3 regions of the Kocuria sp. PD6 genome follow, and region 3 is predicted to be linked to each of the others. Evidence: riboswitches for the same ligand, from Rfam matches in the RefSeq annotation. Region 3 holds a riboswitch; each other region holds the start of a gene.
What was found. Region 3 has a riboswitch for S-adenosylmethionine ahead of Q9R22_RS00525 (bifunctional o-acetylhomoserine/o-acetylserine sulfhydrylase). Riboswitches for the same ligand answer to the same signal wherever they lie in the genome.

Region 1 (6,599 bases), on a different contig from region 3:
GGCACGGTTGGCCGGCCCCACGGCGGACACCAGCACCGCGACCTGCAGCAGTACACCCACCAGCCCGGCGACGATGCCCCATTCGGGCCGCCCCAGAACGAGCAACACGATCGCCGCCACCACGGCACACACGGCCACGGGAACGGACCACCGCACCCTCGGAAGGGCCGCGGCGTGACCCGCGGACCACGCGGCGTCGGTCGCGCGCGTGTGCCGGGTCCGGAGGCCCACGGCCCCGTTGCGATCGAGCGAGCCGACGGCCGCTGCCCTGACGATCACCACGGTCACGACGCACACCAGGACCGTGCTGAACGACAGCATGATCACTCCGAGCAGGTCCTCGTCCACGGTTCCCTCCGGGTCACGGGCATTTCCCCCACCCTATGAAACAACCCATCCATCTCGTGCTCGATCAGGTCACCGTGCCGCCAACAGGTGGCACTCGGGGAAGCGATGTTCTGCGTCCGGGCGACTGACGGTACGCCAGGCCTCCGTGAACCCGGCATGCTTCATATGATCGGCCATCACGTCCGGATGCCAGCGCCACGCCGGAGCCACGGCGTGATCGAACGAGACCACGGCACGCTCTCCGTCGAGTGCTTGGAACGCCACCATGACCACCCCTCCGGGTGCCATCACGTCCGCCCAGGAGTCCAGGATGCCGGGGAGCCGCGCGGGTGGCACGTGGATCAGACTGAACCGCGCAAGAACGGCGGCCACTCGGCGGTCAGGCCCCGCTGCACCACCCCACGACGTGGGATTCGCATCGCCGGCTTCGAAGGCGACCTCCGGGTACGATGTGCGCGCGATACCCAGCATGGATTCGGACGGGTCCACCCCCACCACGTGCAGACCCCGCTCGGACAGTGCGGCCGTGACGTGGCCCGTGCCGCACCCCACATCCATCGCGGGGCCGGGCGCCCCTGCCGCGATGACGTGATCCGCGAAGGCCTCCACCGCGCGCCGTTCGAGCGCCGTGCGGAAGGGAGCGGGAAAAGCCTTCTCGTAGTCGTTCGCCAAGTGGTCGTAACCGGGTTGCACGCGTTCCACTCTCACACGGGGGTCCCGCCCTGGCAACGGGCGAGGAAGCCGACGACGCCGCCCTGCCGGACCTGCGGGACCGGGCGCGAGCGGCGTCGTCGTTGGAGGGAGGTGTCAGCCCACCAGCTCGCGGGACGGCGTGTCCGCGACGGAGGGCTCGCCCACGAACGCGCCGCGGTACTTCGCGGCGGGGTGGGTGTCCTTGACCCGCGGCTGGCCCTCGCCGTAGAGGGACTCGCGCAGGGTGGTGCCCTCGTACTCGGTACGGTAGCGCCCGCGCTTTTGCAACTCGGGGACCACGTACTCGACGAAGTCCTCGAAGGAACCGGGGCTCACGTGGTAGGCCAGGTTGATGCCGTCCAGGCCGCCCTCGTCCACCCAGGTCTCGAGCTGATCCGCGACGGTCTGCGCGGAACCCACGAGCACGGCACCCATCCCGCCCAGGGCGCAGTGCTTGGCGATCTCCTCGCGCGTCCACTGCTTGTCCTTGGATTGCAGCGTGAACGGGGTCAAGAAGGACTGGATGGAGTCGGTCTTGATGTAGTTCAGGGCCTCGTCCTCGTCGAACTGGGACAGGTCCACGCCGGACCACCCACCGATGATCGCCTGGGAGGCCTCCAGGTCCACGTATTGCAGGTAATCGCGGTACTTCTCCTGGGCCTGCTCGTCCGTGTCCGCGACGACCACGGAGAGCATCGCGTAGATCTTGACGTCGTCACGGCTGCGGCCCTCGGCCCGAGCCCGGTCGCGGATCTTGTCAGTCACGAAACGCGTGAGGTCCGGGCGCAACCCGCCGATGAACACGGCTTCCGCGTGCTTACCCGCGAACGCCTGCCCGCGCGAGGAGGCGCCGGCCTGGAAGATCAGCGGCGTGCGCTGCGGGGACGGTGCCGTGAGCCCCGCCCCGGGAACGGTGAAGTGCTCCCCGCTGTGCCGGATGGGGTGGACCTTGGTGGGATCCGCGTAGACGCCCGTCTCACGGTCCTGCACCACGGCGTCGTCCTCCCACGAGCCCTCCCAGAGCTTGTAGCACACGTCCAGGAACTCCTCCGCGATCTCGTAGCGCATATCGTGCTCAATCTGGCGCGGCAGACCCTGGTTCTCGGCGGCGGAGGGCAGGTAGGAGGTCACCACGTTGAAGCCCACACGGCCCTTGGTGAGGTGGTCCAGCGTGGCGTACTTGCGGGCCAGGGTGTAGGGCTGCTCGTAGGTCACCGCGCTCGTCACGCCGAAACCCAGGTGCTCGGTCACGGCGGCCATGGCCGAGACCTGCATGAACGGGTCGTTGACCGGGACCTGGGCCCCGTCACGCACGGCCGGAGCCGCGGAGTTCTTGTAGATGTCGTAGATGCCCACCACGTCCGCAAGGAACAGGGCGTCGAACTTGCCCCGCTCCAGCAGCTTGGCCAGCTCCGTCCAGTACTCGATGGTGTTGTACTCGGTGGCCCGGGACCGCGGGTGGCGCCACAACCCGAAGCTCTGGTGATCCACGCAGGTCATGTCGAACGCGTTGACGGAAATCCGTTTGCTCATCTCGGTCAGCCCCTCAGCAGGAACACGACCCGCGCCCCGTGCACCACCTACGGCGGCCTACCTTGCGGGTCCAGCGCGCTTGTGTGGCGCCGTACTTGCCGCATGCGGTGTGTCATGCGGCCCGATCCTCACCTGGGGCACCCCGCTACGGGAGAGGGTTGCCGTCCGACAAGCCAGGGCTAAACGTCGGCACTCGTGATCGTTGTGGCATCGATCCTAACGGGGATCCCCGGTCCTCGGAAACACCTGGGGTTACGGCACGTCACGACGGCGCCCCGGCGCGTCACACGATTTGCACCCGCGGGCTCCCGGCCCGTTCAATGGTGGGGTTCCCATCCGGAGCGGCTGAGAGACCTGGCTCGTTGACGTCGCAGCAACCAGCCCCACGCGGGCAAGGTGCTAATGCCAGGAACGATGGAGTTGATGAATTGAGCCATATCCTCACGCGCCCGGAATCTGCCGTCGACGCCGCGGCGGTCACCTTCGACCGGGTCGGCAAGTCCTTCCCCGCACACCACGGAGCGCATGTCCACGAGGTCCTGAGGGACGTGACCTTCACGGTGCGTCCGGGCGAGATCGTCTCCGTCCTGGGCCCCTCGGGGTGCGGCAAGTCCACCCTGCTACGCGCCGTGGCCGGGCTCGGCACGGCGAGCGAGGGCGAAGTCCGGATCGACGACTCGGTGGTGCGCGAGATCGACCCGCGCTGCGCCGTCGGCTTCCAGGAACCGCGGTTGCTGCCGTGGCGCAGCGTGGCGCGCAACGTGGCACTGGGTCTGCCCCACGGGACTCCCGCCCAGGAGGGGAAGCGGCGGGTGGCGCAGCTGTTGGAGCTCGTCGGCCTGTCCCACCACGCGAATCACCGTCCCTCGGAGATATCCGGGGGCATGGCACAGCGCGCATCCCTCGCCCGGGCCCTGGCACGGAACCCGCGGGTCCTGCTGTTGGACGAGCCCTTCGGGGCCCTGGACGCCCTGACCCGGATCAGGATGCAGGATCTGCTGCTGGACGTGCACCGCGCCGATCCCACGACCGTGCTCATGGTCACCCACGACGTCGAGGAAGCCCTGGTGCTCTCCGATCACGTGGTGGTGCTCGCGCGGGAAACGGCCACGGGCCCCGCGACCATCGCCGAGATCATCTCCCCCGAGCTGGCCCGCCCGCGCTCCCGCGAGGACAGTGAGATCACCGCACTGCGCGCCCACCTGTTGGCCCTACTCGGCGTGGAGCGCTGAGCGCATGGCGCAGTTGTCCCGACGCCGCGCACTGCAGGCACTCGGCCTGTCCGCGCTGGCGCTGCCCCTGAGCGGATGCGTCATGGAGGGCGAAGGTCCGGGCCGCGGTGTGGCCGGCGGTTCCGCGCACGAGATCTACCTGGACTACGCGACCTACAACCCGCTGTCCCTGATCATCAAGGCCAAGGGCTGGCTCGAGAAGGTCGCCGGCGCCCACGGCCAGACCGTGACGTGGGTGTACTCGGCCGGTTCCAACAAGGCCAACGAGTCGCTACGCGCCGGGGTCGTGGACGTGGGCTCCACGGCAGGTTCCGCCGCACTGCTCGCGCGTGCCAACCGCTCGCCGATCAGGACGATCGACCTGTTCTCACAGCCCGAGTGGTCCGCGCTCGTGCGCACCCCGGACTCCCCCGTGCGCACCGTGGCGGACCTCGCGGGCACGTCCGTGGCCGCGACGAAGGGCACGGATCCGTACTTCTTCCTCCTGCAGTCCCTCGGCGCGGCGGGCATGAGCGCACAGGACGTCACCGTGGTGAACCTGCAGCACGCGGACGGGCGCACCGCGCTGGACACCGGTCAGGTGGCCGCATGGTCCGGACTGGACCCCGTGATGGCCGCCGCGGAGAAGGCGGGGGACGTGCTGTTCCACCGGCAGTTGGAGTTCAACACGTACGGGTTCCTCAACGCGAGGGAGGTGTTCCTGCAGCTGAATCCCACGGGTGCGCAGGACGTGGTGAACACGTACGCCTACGCGCGGCAGTGGGCGCTGCAGCACCCGGAGGAGGGGATCGCGATCCTCGCGGAAGGCGCGAGCATCGATCGCGACACCGCCCGGCGGGTCTGGCAGCGCACCCACCTGGACATCGACCCCGTTCCGGGCCCCGAACAGCTCGCGGTGCTCGAGCGGGTCGGGCCCATCCTGGTGGAATCCGGGGACGTCTCCTCGCAGCAGGACGTGGACGAGGCGCTCGCGAACATCGTGGAGCAGCACTACGCACAACACGCCGATGCGGCCGCCGTGGCCCAGGTGATCGAAGGGAAGCAGTCCTCATGAGCACTCACGACACCTCCTCCGCCGCACCGCGGTCCTCGGACGGCGCGTCCTCCGAAGCAGCTGGCGTCACTGCGGTGGCCACACTGTCCGACGACAACGGACGCCACGAGGCGGGCGCGGTGGCACCCGGCGACGTCGCACCCCCATCAGACACCCCTGCCGCGGCGGATTCCCGCACGCGTCCCAGCGCGCTGCGCAATCCTTGGGCCCTGGGGCTGATCGGGATCGTCCTGCCCGTGCTGCTGGTGCTCGCGTGGCACACCCTCTCCACGAACGGGACCTTCTCCCCCGTGCAGTTGCCGCGCCCGTCCGCGGTGCTCGCCGCGGGATGGGAGCTGCTGCGCAGCGGTGACCTGTGGTTGCACGTGGGGATCTCCACGCAGCGCGTGATCGTGGGCTTCCTGATCGGCAGTGGGCTCGGGCTGTTGCTCGGCGCGTTGCTGGGGCTCTCCCCGTGGGCGCGGGCCATCGGCTCGCCCACGATCGGCGCGCTGCGCGCCGTGCCGTCCCTGGCATGGGTGCCGTTGCTGTTGCTGTGGATCGGGATCGGGGAGAACTCCAAGGTGACCCTGGTGGCGATCGGCGCCTTCTTCCCGGTGTACACCACGGTGTCCGCCGCGCTGCGCCACGTGGACCAGCACCTGATCGAAGCCGCACGGTCCTTCGGGCTGCGCGGGGTCAAGCTCTTCACCACCGTGCAGTTGCCCGCGGTGCTGCCCTCCGTGATCTCCGGGCTGCGCCTGGCCCTGGCCCAGGCGTGGTTGTTCCTGGTGGCCGCGGAACTATTGGGCTCCTCCATGGGCCTGGGATTCCTGCTCACCGATTCGCAGAACAACGGCCGCACGGACCGGTTGCTGCTCGCGATCGTGTTGCTGGCCGTGCTGGGCAAGCTCACGGACGCCCTGCTCGGCATCTTCGAGCGGTGGACGCAGCAGCGCTGGAGCGTGGCCGGAACCAGGTGACAACCCGCCCGGTTCCCGCCGGCGCCCGCCGTTCCACCGCGGCCCGGTCGTTCGACCGGGGGCCCGGCCGTTACAGACACCGACCGTTCGGATCGACATCACAGGAGGACTCGTGACCGGTACGCACTCGTACTCAGACCCCGCTCACCCCACACCGAACCCGGCGTTGATCTCCGACGACGCCCGGGTGCAGTTCTGGGTCGAGCAGGCCGGGCGGCTGGACTGGGCGCAGCCGTGGCACACGGCTCACCGGTTCGAGAAGCCGCAGCGCACGGGTGAGGACCACGACGGCAACCCCACTTACACCGTGCCCGAGATCGCGTGGTTCGAAGGCGGGAAACTCAACGTCTCGTACAACTGCGTGGACCGCCATGTGGCAGCCGGGCGTGGTCAGCACGTGGCCCTGTACTTCGAGGGTGAACCCGGGGACCGCCTGGTCTATACCTACGCGGACCTGCAGCGTGAGGTGTCCAGGGCCGCCAACGCCCTGCTCGAACTGGGCGTGGAGAAGGGCGACCGCGTGGTCATCTACCTCCCGGTCATCCCGGAGACCGTGATCATCACGCTCGCGTGCGCGCGCATCGGGGCGATCCACTCGCTCGTGTTCGGCGGGTTCTCCGCAGAAGCCCTCAAGTTCCGGGTCGAGGACACCGGAGCCAAGGTCCTGGTGACCACGGACGGGCAGAACCGGCGCGGCGCCGTCGTCCCCGTGAAGACCAATGCGGACGAGGCCTGCAGCGGTGAGAACAGCATCGAGCACGTGATCGTGGTGCGCCG
Region 2 (6,599 bases), on a different contig from region 3:
TGGGCGCGCCGGTGCTGCCCCGCAACTCCGTGCTGTGGGTCGTGCGTATCGGGTTGATCGGAAGTGCTGCGACCCATGTGTTGGCCGGAACCGAGCTCACGCTGCGGGCCATGAGCGCCGAGGGCCGCGCGGTGGCGGATGCGCTCCGGCCCATCACGTGGCGGGTGGGCGCCGCCGCGCAGAAGGTGCTGCGGGGTGGCTTCCCCCTCGCGCCTCCCCCGAGCGGGACGCAACGGTACCGGAAAGCGGCGTTCAACGGCGCCTTCCTGGCCAGCCGCTTAGATGGCCACGCGCCACGTCAGCGCCCCCGGGGCCGACGCCGCTCCGTCCCCCGGATCATCGCCCGCTCGATGCGCTCCACGGGCGCGGTGCTCGGACTGTTCACGGTGCACCACGTGCTGGACCTGACGGCGGGCGCCCGGCCTGCTGCTTCCGTAAGCCACACCCACGGTGACGCGTACGGCAACCTGGTGGCGAGCCTGTCCCGGCCGTCCGTGGCGGTGTTCTATACGGCCTCGATGGCCGCGCTCGCCGGACACATGATCCACGGCTTGCGGACCGCCGCGATGGACACCGGGGTGACCGGAACCGCGCGACGGGTACGACAGGTGGACACGATCGCTAAGGCCGTGGGCGGCGTCGTCGCCCTGGGGAACGTGAGCATTCCCGTGGCCGTACTGACCAAGGTGGTGCGCTGATGCTGTTGACCGTTCACGTGTGGCGCCAGGCGGGCGAGGACGAGCCCGGTGGCTTCGAGACCGTCCACCCCGTGCAGGCCCGCGAGGAGATGAGCGTGCTCGAATTGCTCGATGCCGTCAACGAGACGCTCGAGCGCCAGGGTACAGAGCCGGTGAGCTTCGACGACGGCTGTCGCGAGGGCATCTGCGGCAAGTGCGGCGTGACCGTGGACGGCGTGGCCCACGGGCCGGAGAAGAACCGGGCCTCGTGCACTCAGTCGCTCAGGGCCTACCGGGACGGGGACGAGATCTTCATCGAGCCCCTGCGCGCGGGAGCGTTCCCGGTCAAGAAGGACCTGTCCGTGGACAAGAAGGCCCTGCGGCGCGTGGCCAAGGAGGCCAAGTTCCCGGTCGCGATGAAGGCGTTGAACACCGCTGGGTGCATCAGCTGCGGCGCGTGCGTGGCCGCGTGCCCCAACGGCTCGGGCCAGCTCTACGTGGGCACGCTGCTCAAGGAACTGCCGCCGCTCGCCAAGACGCCCGAGGAACGCGACGAGCGCTCGAGCAAGGTGCTCGACGCCGCCGAGCACGAGTTCGGCCCGTGCTCCCTGCTGGGCGATTGCACGGAGGTCTGCCCGGCGGGGCTGCCACTCGAGAACCTCACCGCGGTGGCGCGGGAAAACCTGCGCCGGAAGGACCCCGAGAAGTACGGCTGAGTTCCGCCCCGAAGCCAGCGAGCTCACCAGCAGTCGGCGACCCCACGGGCGGGAAGTTCACCGCTTTCACCGCGGGCCCCACCGACCGGGGGCCGAACCGCGGACGGGCGGGTCAGCCCTTGCGCCACCGGGGAAAGGGCAGCCGCAACGGCCCGGCGGGACGCGCGGTGGTGCGGGCCGCCGAGCGTGAGTCCTCGACCACCGTGGCATCCGGGATCCTGCGGGCCAGGGAACGCTGGAACCTGTTCTGCAGCGTGACCTTCGCGGCGGGGCACCCGTGGCGCGCGCCCTCTGAATCAATCGCACCCGCTTTCGGGCGGCTGCGATCCGCACGGTTTGGTCCGTCACCCACGCGCGCGACACAATAGGCGCACCATCCCGAGCGGCCGAGAGACCTGGATCCATGACGCCGCAGCAACCCGCAGTGCTCGGCCAACTGCACGGTGCTACCGCCAGGACCGATGGAGTGCTGCGCGGCCCCGGGCAGCTGTCGGACGGGAGCCGTACCCGGCCGACGAGGAGGACATCCATGGCCGAGCACCAGTTCGGTTTCCGCACCCGCGCCCTGCACGCCGGCGGCACCCCGGACGCCGAGCACGGGGCCCGCTCCGTGCCCATCTACCAGACCAGCTCGTTCGTCTTCAAGGACGCCGACGACGCCGCCAACCTGTTCGCGCTGCAGAAGTACGGCAACATTTACTCGCGCATCGGCAACCCCACCGTGGCGGCCCTGGAAGAGCGCATCGCCTCCCTCGAGGGCGGGATCGGGGCGGTCGCCACGTCCTCCGGGATGGCCGCCGAGTTCATCACGTTCGCCGCGCTGTGTGGCCAGGGTGACCACGTGGTGGCCTCGTCCCAGCTCTACGGCGGAACGGTCACCCAGCTGGACGTGACCCTGCGTCGCTTCGGCGTGGAAACCACCTTCGTCCCCGGGACCGACCCGGCGGACTACAAGGCTGCGATCACCGAGCACACCAAGGCCGTGTACACAGAGCTCGTGGCCAATCCCTCCGGTGAGATCGCCGATCTGGAGGGGCTCGCCGCGGTGGCCCACGAGGCGGGTGTCCCGCTCATCGTGGACGCGACCCTCAACACCCCGTACCTGTGCCGCCCGTTCGAGCACGGCGCGGACATCGTGATCCACTCGATCACCAAGTTCCTGGGCGGGCACGGCAACACCCTGGGTGGCGTGGTGGTCGAATCCGGCCGCTTCGACTGGGGCAACGGGAAGTTCCCGGCCATGACCGAACCGGTTCCCTCGTACAACAACGTGACGTGGTGGGGGAACTTCGGTGAGTACGGGTTCCTGACCAAACTGCGTTCGGAGCAGCTGCGGGACATCGGGCCGTCCTTGACCCCGCAGGCCGCGTGGAACCTGCTGCAGGGTGTGGAGACCCTCCCCCAGCGCATGGACGCCCACGTGGCCAACGCGCAGGAGGTCGTGCAGTGGCTCGCCACGGATCCACGCATCTCCTACGTCAATTACGCGGGACTCGAGGGCCACCCCCACCACGAACGCGCGCAGAAGTACCTGCCCCACGGCATCGGATCCGTCTTCGCCTTCGGTGTGGCCGGCACGGACGAGTTGAGCGGCCGTGAGGTGGGCGCCCGATTCATCGGGAGCCTGCAACTGGCCTCACACCTGGCCAACATCGGGGACGCCCGCACCCTTGTGCTGCACCCCGCATCCACGACCCACCAGCAGTTGAGCTCCGAACAGCTCGCCGCGGGCGGGGTCAAGGAGGACCTGATCCGGATCTCCGTGGGTCTCGAGGACGCCGCGGACATCCTGTGGGACCTGGACCAGGCACTAAGCGCAGCCAGCGGTAGGAACCGGGACGGCGGCGTCATCGCCCCCTCCGCCGCGCTCACGGACGCGGCGCGCACCACCCTGGACCAGGACAACAGTGCGGCGGCCTGCACGCTGCCCGGAGCCGAAGGAGAACAGGTATGAGCACGCAACGCACCTGGGTGGGCCCCAGCGCCCCCGAACGGCTCGGCATCCTGCGGGGCACGCGCTCGATCGCGATCGTGGGAATGTCCGACAAGCCGTCCCGCGCGAGCTACTTCGTGGCCACGTACCTGCAGTCGTCGAGCCCGTACCGCGTGTACTTCGTGAACCCCGTGCTGGACGAGGTGCTGGGCCAGAAGGTCTACCCGTCGCTCGCGGAGCTGCCCGAGGTCCCGGACCTCGTGGACGTGTTCCGCAAGGACGCGGACCTGCCCGGCGTGGCACGGGAGGCCGTGGCCGTGGGCGCCAAGACCCTGTGGCTGCAGCTGGGCTCGTGGAACGAGGAAGCGGCGGCCATCGCAGAGGACGCCGGGCTGGACGTGGTGATGGACCAGTGCGTGAAGATCGAGCACGCGCGCTTCCACGGCGGTCTCCACCTGGCCGGGTTCAACACCGGAGTGATCTCCTCGAAGCGCCAGGTCCTGGCCTGAGATCGGGAGGTGTCGGCGACATCACGTCGCAGGCCGGACGCTGTCCCGTGGCGCGGAGGAGCCCACTCCCTATGCTTGACCGGTGGAGAAGGCCCAGGATGTGATCCGAGCCACATGAGAACCGTCCGACCCCCGAGGAGTTGCTCCCGTGTCCGCCAAGAAAACCCTGCAAGTCACCCTGGCCTTCGTGGGCCTGCTGGTGGGTGCCGGTTTCGCCACCGGTCAAGAAGTCATCCAGTACTTCATCTCGTTCGGTGTCTGGGGGCTGGCCGGCTCGGTGGTCTCGGGGATCCTGATGATCGCCGCGGGTGCCGTGATCATCCACATCGGCAGCTACTTCCTGGCGGACGAACACCGCCGGGTCTTCCGGTCCGTGTCCTCTCCCGTGGTGTCCCGGTTCCTGGACATCGCGGTGAGCCTGACCCTGCTGGCCATGGGCATCGTGATGCTCGCCGGTGCGGGTTCCACACTGGAACAACAGTTCGGGCTGCCCGCATGGATCGGTTCGGCCATCATGGTGGTGCTCGTGATGGTCACGGGGCTGCTCAACGTCAACAAGGTCACCAACATCATCTCGGCGGTCACCCCGGCGATCTTCGTGGCCGTGATCGTGGCTTTCGGCTACACCCTGACCAAGCTCCCCGTGGATCTCGGATCGCTGCACGAGCTCGCGGTGCAGGCGGACTCCCCCGTGAGCCCGTGGTGGCTGTCCGCGATCAACTACACGTGCATGGCCCTGATGCTGGGCGTGTCCATGTCCCTGGTAATCGGCGGCAACGCCCTCAACCCGCGCGATGCCGGCTGGGGCGGGCTGCTGGGCGGCGTGGTCTACACCGTTCTGCTGGCCATGAACGCCTTCGCCCTACTCGTGAACTTCGATGCCGTGGGCGGCTCCGAGGTGCCCATGCTCCAGCTCTTCCAAACCATGCACCCGTGGGCCGCACTCGGGATGGTTGTGGTGACGTTCGTGATGATTTACAACACGACCATCAGCATGTTCTACGCCCTGGGTCGCCGGGTCACCGTGAACCACCGCCACCGCTACGTCCCGATCTTCCTGGGCCTGTGCGCGGTGGGTTACGTGGTGAGCCTCGCGGGCTTCGGCACCCTGATGAGCGTGGTCTACCCGATCATCGGGTACGTGGGCATGGTCCTGGTGGTCGTCATGCTGTGGTGGTGGTTCCGTCACCGCGAGGACATCAGCGTGGAGGCCGGGCGCCGCAACCGGATCCGCGCCCTGCTGACCAAGCGTCGCGCGCAGGACAAGGAGTTCTCCGAGTTCAACGAGCACCAGCTCCGGGACGCGACCCACGATTCCCCCGCGGACGACGACGCCCTCACCGGCGCGATCGACACCCAGGTCCAGCAGGATCTCGCGGACGGCTCGGGCGACTCCCCGATCCCCTCGCCCGAGCGCCGCTGAGCGCAGCCGTCGAGCGGTCCCCGCGAGCGGCGTCGTCCGCGCGCCCGCCACGCACGGTGACGTGCGTGCGCGGGAACGACAGCGGCGTCGTCGCCCCTGCAAAGAGCCGGGGACGACGACGCCGCGTACGGGTCGCTCAGCGGCGCGCCCCGTTCTTCTGGTTGGCGCGCTGTTCCCAGAACACGGGGAGTGTGACGGTGTCCGTGCCGTCCCAGGCGGAGAGACCGGTGATCCCGGGGACGTCCCCGGCCTTGAACACGGGCTCCACCCCGGCCTTGCGCTGTTCCATGTAGTTGGCCAGCACCTTGGCGGCGACACCCGCGAGCATGCACAGCGCGATGAGGTTCAGCGTGGCCATGAAAGCCATGAACAGGTCCGCGAGAGACCACACGAGGTCCAGCGCGAGCATGGCACCCAGGAACACGCACACGAGCACGGCGAAGCGGTAGATGTTCATGGCCGCACGGGACTTGGTCATGAAGCGGATGTTGGACTCGCCGTAGTAGTAGTTGCCGATCACCGAGGACCACGCGAACAGGAAGATCGCCACGGTCAGGAAGTGCACGGCCCAGTCACCCAGCTGCATGCCCAGGGCGCTCTGCGTGAGGGAGGCACCCTGGCGCTCGTCGCCGAACGTGGGGTTGGAGAGCAGCACGATGAACGCGGTGATCGAGCACACGAGCATGGTGTCGAAGAACACCCCCAGGGACTGCACGAAACCCTGCTTGGCCGGGTGGGAGATGGAGGCGGTCGCACCGGCGTTGGGCGCGGAACCCATGCCGGCCTCGTTGGAGAACAGACCGCGCTTCATACCCTGGATGATCACACCGAGCACGCTGCCCGTGACGAACTCGCGGATGCCGAACGCGCCCTCCACGATCATGAGCAGCATGCCGGGGACCGCGGTGATGTTCAGGACCATCACGAGCAGCCCCAGGACCAGGTACAGCACGGCCATGACGGGGACCAGGATCTGCGTCACGGAGGAGATGGAGCGGATGCCGCCGAAGATCACGGCCGCGGTGATGACCACGAGCGCGAGACCCAGGACCACGCGCATCCACATGCCCTGGCCGTTGGTGATGTCCACGTCGAAGGACCCGCTCACGGCGTCCACGATGGAATTGGACTGCACGGAGTTGAACACGAAACCGTAGGTCACGGTGATGATGACCGCGAACAGCAGACCCATCCAGCGCTTGTTGAGCCCGCGCTCCATGTAGTACGCGGGACCGCCCACGTAGCCGTCGCCGGTCTTGACCTTGTACAGCTGCCCCAGCAGGGACTCCACGAACGCGCTGGCCGCGCCGATCGCGGCGATGACCCACATCCAGAACACCG
Region 3 (6,599 bases):
CGCCCGGCACGACGCCGTGATGGTGGACCTCTGGGGACTGCAGCAACTGGGGGAACCTGCCATGTGGGCACCGGACCGGTTGCACTTCTCGCCCCTGGGCCACCAGCTCATCGCGTGCGAGGTCCTGGACTCCCTGGGGGTCGAGCACGACCTGGTTCCCGGCGAGCTCGGGGACCGTCCCGTGCGCACGTGGCGCGAGGCGCGTCGCGAGGACCTCGTGTGGGCCGGGAAGTACCTGGTCCCGTGGGTCGGCCGCCGGATCCGGCGTCGCAGCTCCGGGGACAACATCACCGCCAAGCGCCCTTCGTTCGGGCGCACCACGATCCCCGGTGCGGGCGAGGGCATTCCCGGCGAGGACCGGGAGGGCTGAGCCGGCCCGGGCCCACTGGGTCTCCCCGGCCAGGCCGGCCCATCAGGGCTCCCTGCTCAGTCTCGCAGCACGGTCTCCCGCAACAACATGCCCACCTGCGGGGTCTCGATGAGGAACCCGTCGTGCCCGCTCGGGGACGTGATCGTGTGCAGCTCCTGCTCCCCCGGCAGCGCGGCCACGAGTTCGGCGGATTCCGCGGGGAAGAACAACCGGTCGGAGTCCACCGCGGCCACGAGCCACTCGCACCGCGTGCGGGCTAGGACGTCCCGTAGCTCGCCGCGGCCACGAGCGACGTCGTGCGACATCAAGGTCTCGTTGACACTCAGGTACGAGTTCGCGTCGAAGCGGCCCGCAAGTTTGGACGCCTGGTGGTCCAGGTAGCTCTCCACCTGGTACCGACCGCGGTCCGCAACGTGGGTCGCATGCGGGTCCTCGCGGGGCTGGGGTTCGCGCCCGAAGCGCGTCTCGAGCTCGTGCGCACTGCGGTACGTGATGTGCGCGATCCGCCGCGCGAGCCCCAGACCGGCCTCCGGGTACTCGCCCGCGTAGTAGTCCCCGCCCCGGAAGTTCGGGTCCTGGCGGATCGCGAGCGCCTGGGCCTGGCCCCACGCGAGCTGCTCGGCACCCACCCGGGCGTTAGCCGCGATCACGGCGCACGCGGCCACCCGGTACGGGTGGGTCACGGCCCACTCGAGGGCCCGCGCCCCGCCCATGGACCCGCCGATCACGAGCCGCCACCGGGAGATCCCGAGCGCCCGCGCGAGCAGCGCCTCCGCGGCCACCGAGTCCCGCACCGTCACGCGCGGGAAGCGCGAGCCCCACGGGGTGCCGTCCGGTGCGGGACTCGAGGGCCCCGTGCTGCCGTAGCACCCGCCCAGGATGTTGGCGCACACCACGAAATAGCGGTCCGTGTCGATCGCGGCGCCCGGGCCCACGAGCCCGTCCCACCAACCGTCCGCAACGGCGGCCGCGCCCTCGGGAGCGCTCGCGGCGTCCACGTGTCCCGCGCCACCGCGCGCCGCGTGCGTGTCACCCGTGAGCGCGTGCTCGATCAGCACCGCGTTGGAACCGTCCGCCGCGAGCTCGCCCCACGTCTCGTACGCGAGGTGCACGTGCGGCAGCCGGAACCCGGACTCGAGCACGAGCTCACCGAGCTCGGCCCTCCGTACGACGCCGTCGCAGCGCGTGCGCGGCCCGTTGCCCACGACCGTCATGGTCAGTTCCCCGTGTCCTCCGGCGACGACGCCGCGTCGCCGACAGCACCGCCGCCCGCGGCCACCGCGGCGAATCCGGCCTCGAGGTCCGCGAGGATGTCGTCGATGCCCTCGAGTCCCACGGACAGTCGCACGAAGCCCGGCTCGACGCCCGCGGCGAGCTGCTCCTCGTCCTTGAGCTGGGCGTGCGTCGTGGAGGCGGGGTGGATCACGAGCGAGCGCACGTCACCGATGTTCGCCACGTTGGAGTGCAGGCTCAGGGCGTCCACGAACGCGACACCGGCGTCCCGGCCGCCGTCGAGCACGAAGCCGAGCACCGACCCGGCGCCGTTGGGCGCGTACTTCAGGGCGCGGTCGTGCCAGCGCGAGGACTCGAGACCTGCGTAGGACACCGAGCGCACCTCGGGGCGGGCCTCGAGCCACTCGGCGACCTTCTGCGCGTTGGCCACGTGACGTTCCATGCGCAACGACAGCGTCTCGATGCCCTGCTCGATCAAGAACGCGTTGAACGGAGAGATCGAGGTCCCCAGATCGCGCAGCAACTGCACGCGCGCCTTGAGGACGTATGAGAGGTTGACGCCGAAGGCACCGTCCGCACCGAGATCGCGGGCGTAGACGAGTCCGTTGTACGTCTCGTCCGGTTGGTTGAAACCGGGGAAGCGCTCGGGGTCCCGCGAGTAGTCGAACGCTCCGGTGTCCACGATGAACCCGCCGATCGCCGTGCCGTGGCCGCCCAGGAACTTGGTGGCCGAGTGCAGCACGATGTCCGCGCCCCACTCGATGGGCCGCACCAGGTAGGGCGTGGCGATCGTGTTGTCCACGATGAGCGGGACACCCGCCTCGTGGGCGATCCCGGCGATCGTCTCGATGTCGAACACGTCGTTGCGGGGGTTCGGGATGGATTCACCGAAGAACGCCACGGTGTTCTCGCGCACCGCGTCCCGCCACTGCGCGGGATTGTCCGGGTCCGAGACGAACGTGGTCTCCACGCCCATGCGCGGCAGCGTGTGCTTGAGCAGGTTGTACGACCCGCCGTACAGGGACGGGCTGGCCACCACGTGGGTCCCGGCGCCGCCCAGGTTGAGGATCGCGAGCGTGGCCGCGGCCTGCCCGGAGGAGACCATCAGGGCCCCCACGCCGCCCTCGAGGGACGCGACCCGGTTCTCCACGACCTCCGTGGTGGGGTTGGTCAGGCGCGAGTAGATGGGCCCCATCTCCTCGAGCGCGAACCGGGCCGCCGCCGTGCGGGCGTCCGGGAACACGAAGGACGTGGTCTGGTGGATCGGCAGGGCGCGCGACCCGGTCACAGGGTCGGGGTTCTGGCCCGCGTGGATCTGTCGGGTTTCGAACGACCAGCCCTGGGGATTGTCGGGGGTGGGAGCGGTGCTCATGGCCGTACTCCTTCTCGGAAGGATCAGGGGTCCGGTGGCGATCCGCACGGTGCCCGTGCTGTGACCGGGCACCAATGACCCGCGCTTGCCGCATGACGTCGGTCGACGCCACGGCCAGGTCCTCACCCAGGGCACCCCACCGCGGATGGGAGGGTTGCCGGTCAGCTAGCTGGGGCTTCGCGCTGACTCTCGTGACCTATTACCTCATTGTCCGAACCCGGCGGGGCGGGAGTCAAGCCGGGGACGCTGCGAGCGGGCTCGGGGTCAGTGGCCGCTCGTTCCTGCTGTTCCATCTCCCGGGTGTGCAGTTCCCGGTCCTTCGTCTCACGTGGATGGAAGTAGAACAGACCCGTGAGCACCGCGATCACGAACACCGCGAGCATCACGAAGAACAACGGCCTCACGCCGGTCAGGTAGATGACGGGGATGGCCAGCGCCGTGACCAACCCGCCCCCGAAGAACGGTTCGAACACCAGCTGCTTGTCACCGAACGCCTCGAACACCGGGTCTTGGCCTCCGGGTCCACCACGCGCATGAGGATCAGCCCGGTGGCGGTCACACCCATGGACGGGTGGAAGTCACCGATACCGCGCCCGAACCAATAGCGACCGATGATGCGGGGTGCCAACCACAGGAAAATGGCCACGTTGAACGCGATGCCGACCACCGCCAGGATGGTGAACGCCGCCAACCACGGCCGCGATGGACATGTGCCGGGAGAACGGTTCCACGGAGGACGGGCGGCTGGTCATGGTGCCGGCGGGGTAGTACTCGTCGCTGCGGAACAGGCTCTGGACCCAACCCACCTTGACGCGCACGAACTTCCCCAGGAACAGGGCGACTCGGAGGATCAGGAGTGTGAAACCGACGGCATTTGCGGACACGGGAACCACCTCGTAGTGATCGGGATCGATATCGGTCTCAGGTCATATAGCGAGGGTTCGGTCGGAGACTCCCCGGCTGATGCTGCGAACTCCAGCCTCTGAGACGCGCGTCTCGTTGACCTGGACCCACACAGTCCCCGCCCGAATCAGCCGTCCCGATGCCAGGTCTCGGGAGGTGCGGAGAGCCAGCCCTGCCCACCGGAGCGGGCGGCGCAGGTCACACACTCGCCGGGCTCGCGCTCGATTTGGTGGCCCGTGTGGCCGGTGTCACCATGGCGTCATGAACTTGGATCACGTTTCCTTCGCGGCTCAGCCCGACGGCCTCGAGGCCACCACCGAACGCATCGCGAACCGGTTGGGGATCGAACCGGTCAAGGGCGGTGTGCACCCCCGTTTCGGCACCCGGAACATGATCCTGCCGCTCACCGACCACCAGTACGTGGAGGTCGTCACGGTGCTCGAGCACCCCGCCGCGGAGAAGGCGCCGTTCGGTCAGGCCGTCCGTGCCCGTTCCGACGCCGGCGGCGGCTGGCTCGGCTGGGTCGTAGAGGTCCCCGACCTCGCGCCCTTCGAGGCCAAGCTGGGCCGCCCCTCCGTGCCCGGTGGCCGGTTGTTCCCCGACGGTCGGCAGCTCGAATGGCATCAGATCGGCGTGAAGGGTTTGATCTCCGACCCGCAGTTGCCGTTCATGGTGCACTTCGATTCCGAGGACGAGATGCACCCGTCCCAGGCGCGGATCACGGACGTCCGGTTGAGCGGGATGGAGATCGCCGGCTCCCCCGACCGCGTCACGGAGTGGCTCGGCGGTCCCGTGGAGGACGTCCTGGGCTCGCTGGACGTCACCTGGTGCGCCCCCAACGGCACCCCCGGGGTCATGGCCGTCTCGTTCGACACCCCGGACGGCACCGTCACCATTTGATCTGGTTCCCTTCGGTGCGGCCGACGACGCCGCTCCGCCCGGTCTCCGGCATCAGCCCGCGAGCAGTTGCGGGGCCAGGAAGCCCACGGTGTCCAGGAGGGCGTGGGCGATCAGCAGCGGCATGAGTCGACCGCCGCGGCGGTAGAGCCACACGAACACGAGTCCCATGACCAGGTTCCCGAGCGTGGGTCCGAACCCCTGGTACAGGTGATAGCTGGCCCGCACCACCGCGGAGGCCACCGCCACGAGCCACCACGACCATCCGAGGGATCGCAAGCGCTCGCACAGGAACGCCACCACGATCATCTCTTCCACGATCGAGTGGCGCAGCGCGGAGAGCACGAGCAAAGAAACCGCCCACCAGGTCTGCTCCATGGTGGATGTGGTGATCTGCGCGGTGATCCCCAGGGACCGGCCCACCTGATAGAGCACCAGGGTGCCGCCGCCCATCACCGCGAACAGGCCCATTCCCCACAGCGTGTCCCACGCGGGTCTGCGCCCATCCACCCCGATCCTGCACAGCACGCCGGGGATCCCCCGCGCCACCCCGGCCATGAGGTACAGGGCCAGCAGCACGGGGACGAGCGCGAAGCCGATGCCCGTGAGCTGACGCAACGCGTCGATCAGGGGGACGCTGCTCAGGGGCCGGTTGAGCGTCGTCGTGGTGTCGGCCAGCGAGGACCGCATGAGCACCTCGGCCAGATCCAGCACGGCGTAAACCGCGGACGCCCCGAGGGACACGCCGAGCACCAGGACGATCTGAAGCCACGTGTCGGTGCGCGACATAGCGCACTGCGAAGGGGTGGGAGTCTGCACGGGACCATTGTGGCCGTTCGCGAGCGGGACCACGTCTGCGCGTCCCCACCCGCCCCTAGACTGTGGGCATGACTTCCGAGCAGCCGTGCTATCCCGTGGCCCCGAGCCGCCCGGTGGAACGCACGTTCCACAGGCACACCTTCGCCGATCCCTACGAGTGGCTCCGGGACAAGGACTCCCCCGAGGTGCGCTCGCACCTGGCCGCCGAGAACGCCTACGCGGAGGCCACGACCGAGGATCTGGCGCCCCTGCGCGAGCGGATCTACGGGGAGATCAAGGACCGCACGCTCGAGACGGACCTGTCCGTGCCGTCGCGTCGCGGGGACTGGTGGTACTTCACGCGCACGGTCGAGGGCGGCGCCCACCAGATCTTCTGCCGCGTCCCGGTCACCGACCCCGCGCAGTGGACACCGCCCACCGTGGAACCGGGCACCGCACTGGACGGCGAACAGACCCTCCTGGACGCTAACGCCGCATCCCAGGAGCACGACTTCTACGCGCTGGGCGCCTTCAGCGTGTCGGAGGACGGCTCCAGGTTGGCCTGGTCCGAGGACACCGCAGGTGACGAACGGTTCACGATCCAGGTCAAGGATCTCGCCACGGGACAACTGCTCGCGGACCGGATCGGGCAGACCTCGTACGGCGCGTTCCTCACACCGGACGCCTCCCAGCTGATCTACATCGTCGTGGACGAGTCCTGGCGGCCGTGGCGCGTGTACCGGCACGTCATCGGCCGGGATGCCTCCTCCGACGAGCTGCTGTTCCAGGAGGACGACCCCGGTCTGTGGCTCGGGGCCGAGCTCTCCGCGGACAAGCGGTGGCTCATGCTGTCCTCGTCCTGCTCCGAGTACAGCGAGTACCGGATCCTGCCGTTGACCGAGCTGACCGGCTCCCCCACGGATGAGCCGGTCGCCGATGCGTCCGACGACGCCGCTGGGCCGGCTTCCCTGCCCTGGCGCGTCATGATCTCACGCGAGGACCGGGTGCTCTACGAGGTGGAACCCC

Region 1: it holds a riboswitch for S-adenosylmethionine, as region 3 does, so the genes downstream of both, Q9R22_RS05855 (LLM class flavin-dependent oxidoreductase) here and Q9R22_RS00525 (bifunctional o-acetylhomoserine/o-acetylserine sulfhydrylase) in region 3, are expected to answer to the same signal.
Region 2: it holds a riboswitch for S-adenosylmethionine, as region 3 does, so the genes downstream of both, Q9R22_RS05810 (O-acetylhomoserine aminocarboxypropyltransferase/cysteine synthase family protein) here and Q9R22_RS00525 (bifunctional o-acetylhomoserine/o-acetylserine sulfhydrylase) in region 3, are expected to answer to the same signal.

Annotation. Positions count from the first base shown of each region.
Region 1 covers NZ_JAUZUS010000005.1:38,221-44,819, reverse strand. Annotated here, with positions in the region: gene Q9R22_RS05865 (SdpI family protein) at 1-348, opposite strand, end outside; gene Q9R22_RS05860 (trans-aconitate 2-methyltransferase) at 418-1,056, opposite strand; gene Q9R22_RS05855 (LLM class flavin-dependent oxidoreductase) at 1,156-2,583, opposite strand; SAM riboswitch class IV at 2,661-2,775, opposite strand; SAM riboswitch class I at 2,904-2,995, shown strand; gene Q9R22_RS05850 (ABC transporter ATP-binding protein) at 3,003-3,806, shown strand; gene Q9R22_RS05845 (aliphatic sulfonate ABC transporter substrate-binding protein) at 3,811-4,860, shown strand; gene Q9R22_RS05840 (ABC transporter permease) at 4,857-5,822, shown strand; gene Q9R22_RS05835 (AMP-binding protein) at 5,935-6,599, shown strand, end outside.
Region 2 covers NZ_JAUZUS010000005.1:29,201-35,799, reverse strand. Annotated here, with positions in the region: gene Q9R22_RS05825 (succinate dehydrogenase cytochrome b subunit) at 1-698, shown strand, start outside; gene Q9R22_RS05820 (succinate dehydrogenase/fumarate reductase iron-sulfur subunit) at 698-1,393, shown strand; gene Q9R22_RS05815 (hypothetical protein) at 1,506-1,745, opposite strand; SAM riboswitch class I at 1,764-1,861, shown strand; gene Q9R22_RS05810 (O-acetylhomoserine aminocarboxypropyltransferase/cysteine synthase family protein) at 1,923-3,347, shown strand; gene Q9R22_RS05805 (CoA-binding protein) at 3,344-3,835, shown strand; gene Q9R22_RS05800 (hypothetical protein) at 3,984-5,258, shown strand; gene Q9R22_RS05795 (sodium:alanine symporter family protein) at 5,395-6,599, opposite strand, start outside.
Region 3 covers NZ_JAUZUS010000001.1:103,361-109,959, forward strand. Annotated here, with positions in the region: gene Q9R22_RS00515 (SGNH/GDSL hydrolase family protein) at 1-370, shown strand, start outside; gene Q9R22_RS00520 (homoserine O-acetyltransferase) at 427-1,584, opposite strand; gene Q9R22_RS00525 (bifunctional o-acetylhomoserine/o-acetylserine sulfhydrylase) at 1,587-2,975, opposite strand; SAM riboswitch class IV at 3,052-3,172, opposite strand; gene Q9R22_RS00530 (hypothetical protein) at 3,137-3,478, opposite strand; gene Q9R22_RS00535 (hypothetical protein) at 3,554-3,859, opposite strand; gene Q9R22_RS00540 (VOC family protein) at 4,140-4,778, shown strand; gene Q9R22_RS00545 (CPBP family intramembrane glutamic endopeptidase) at 4,830-5,594, opposite strand; gene Q9R22_RS00550 (S9 family peptidase) at 5,663-6,599, shown strand, end outside.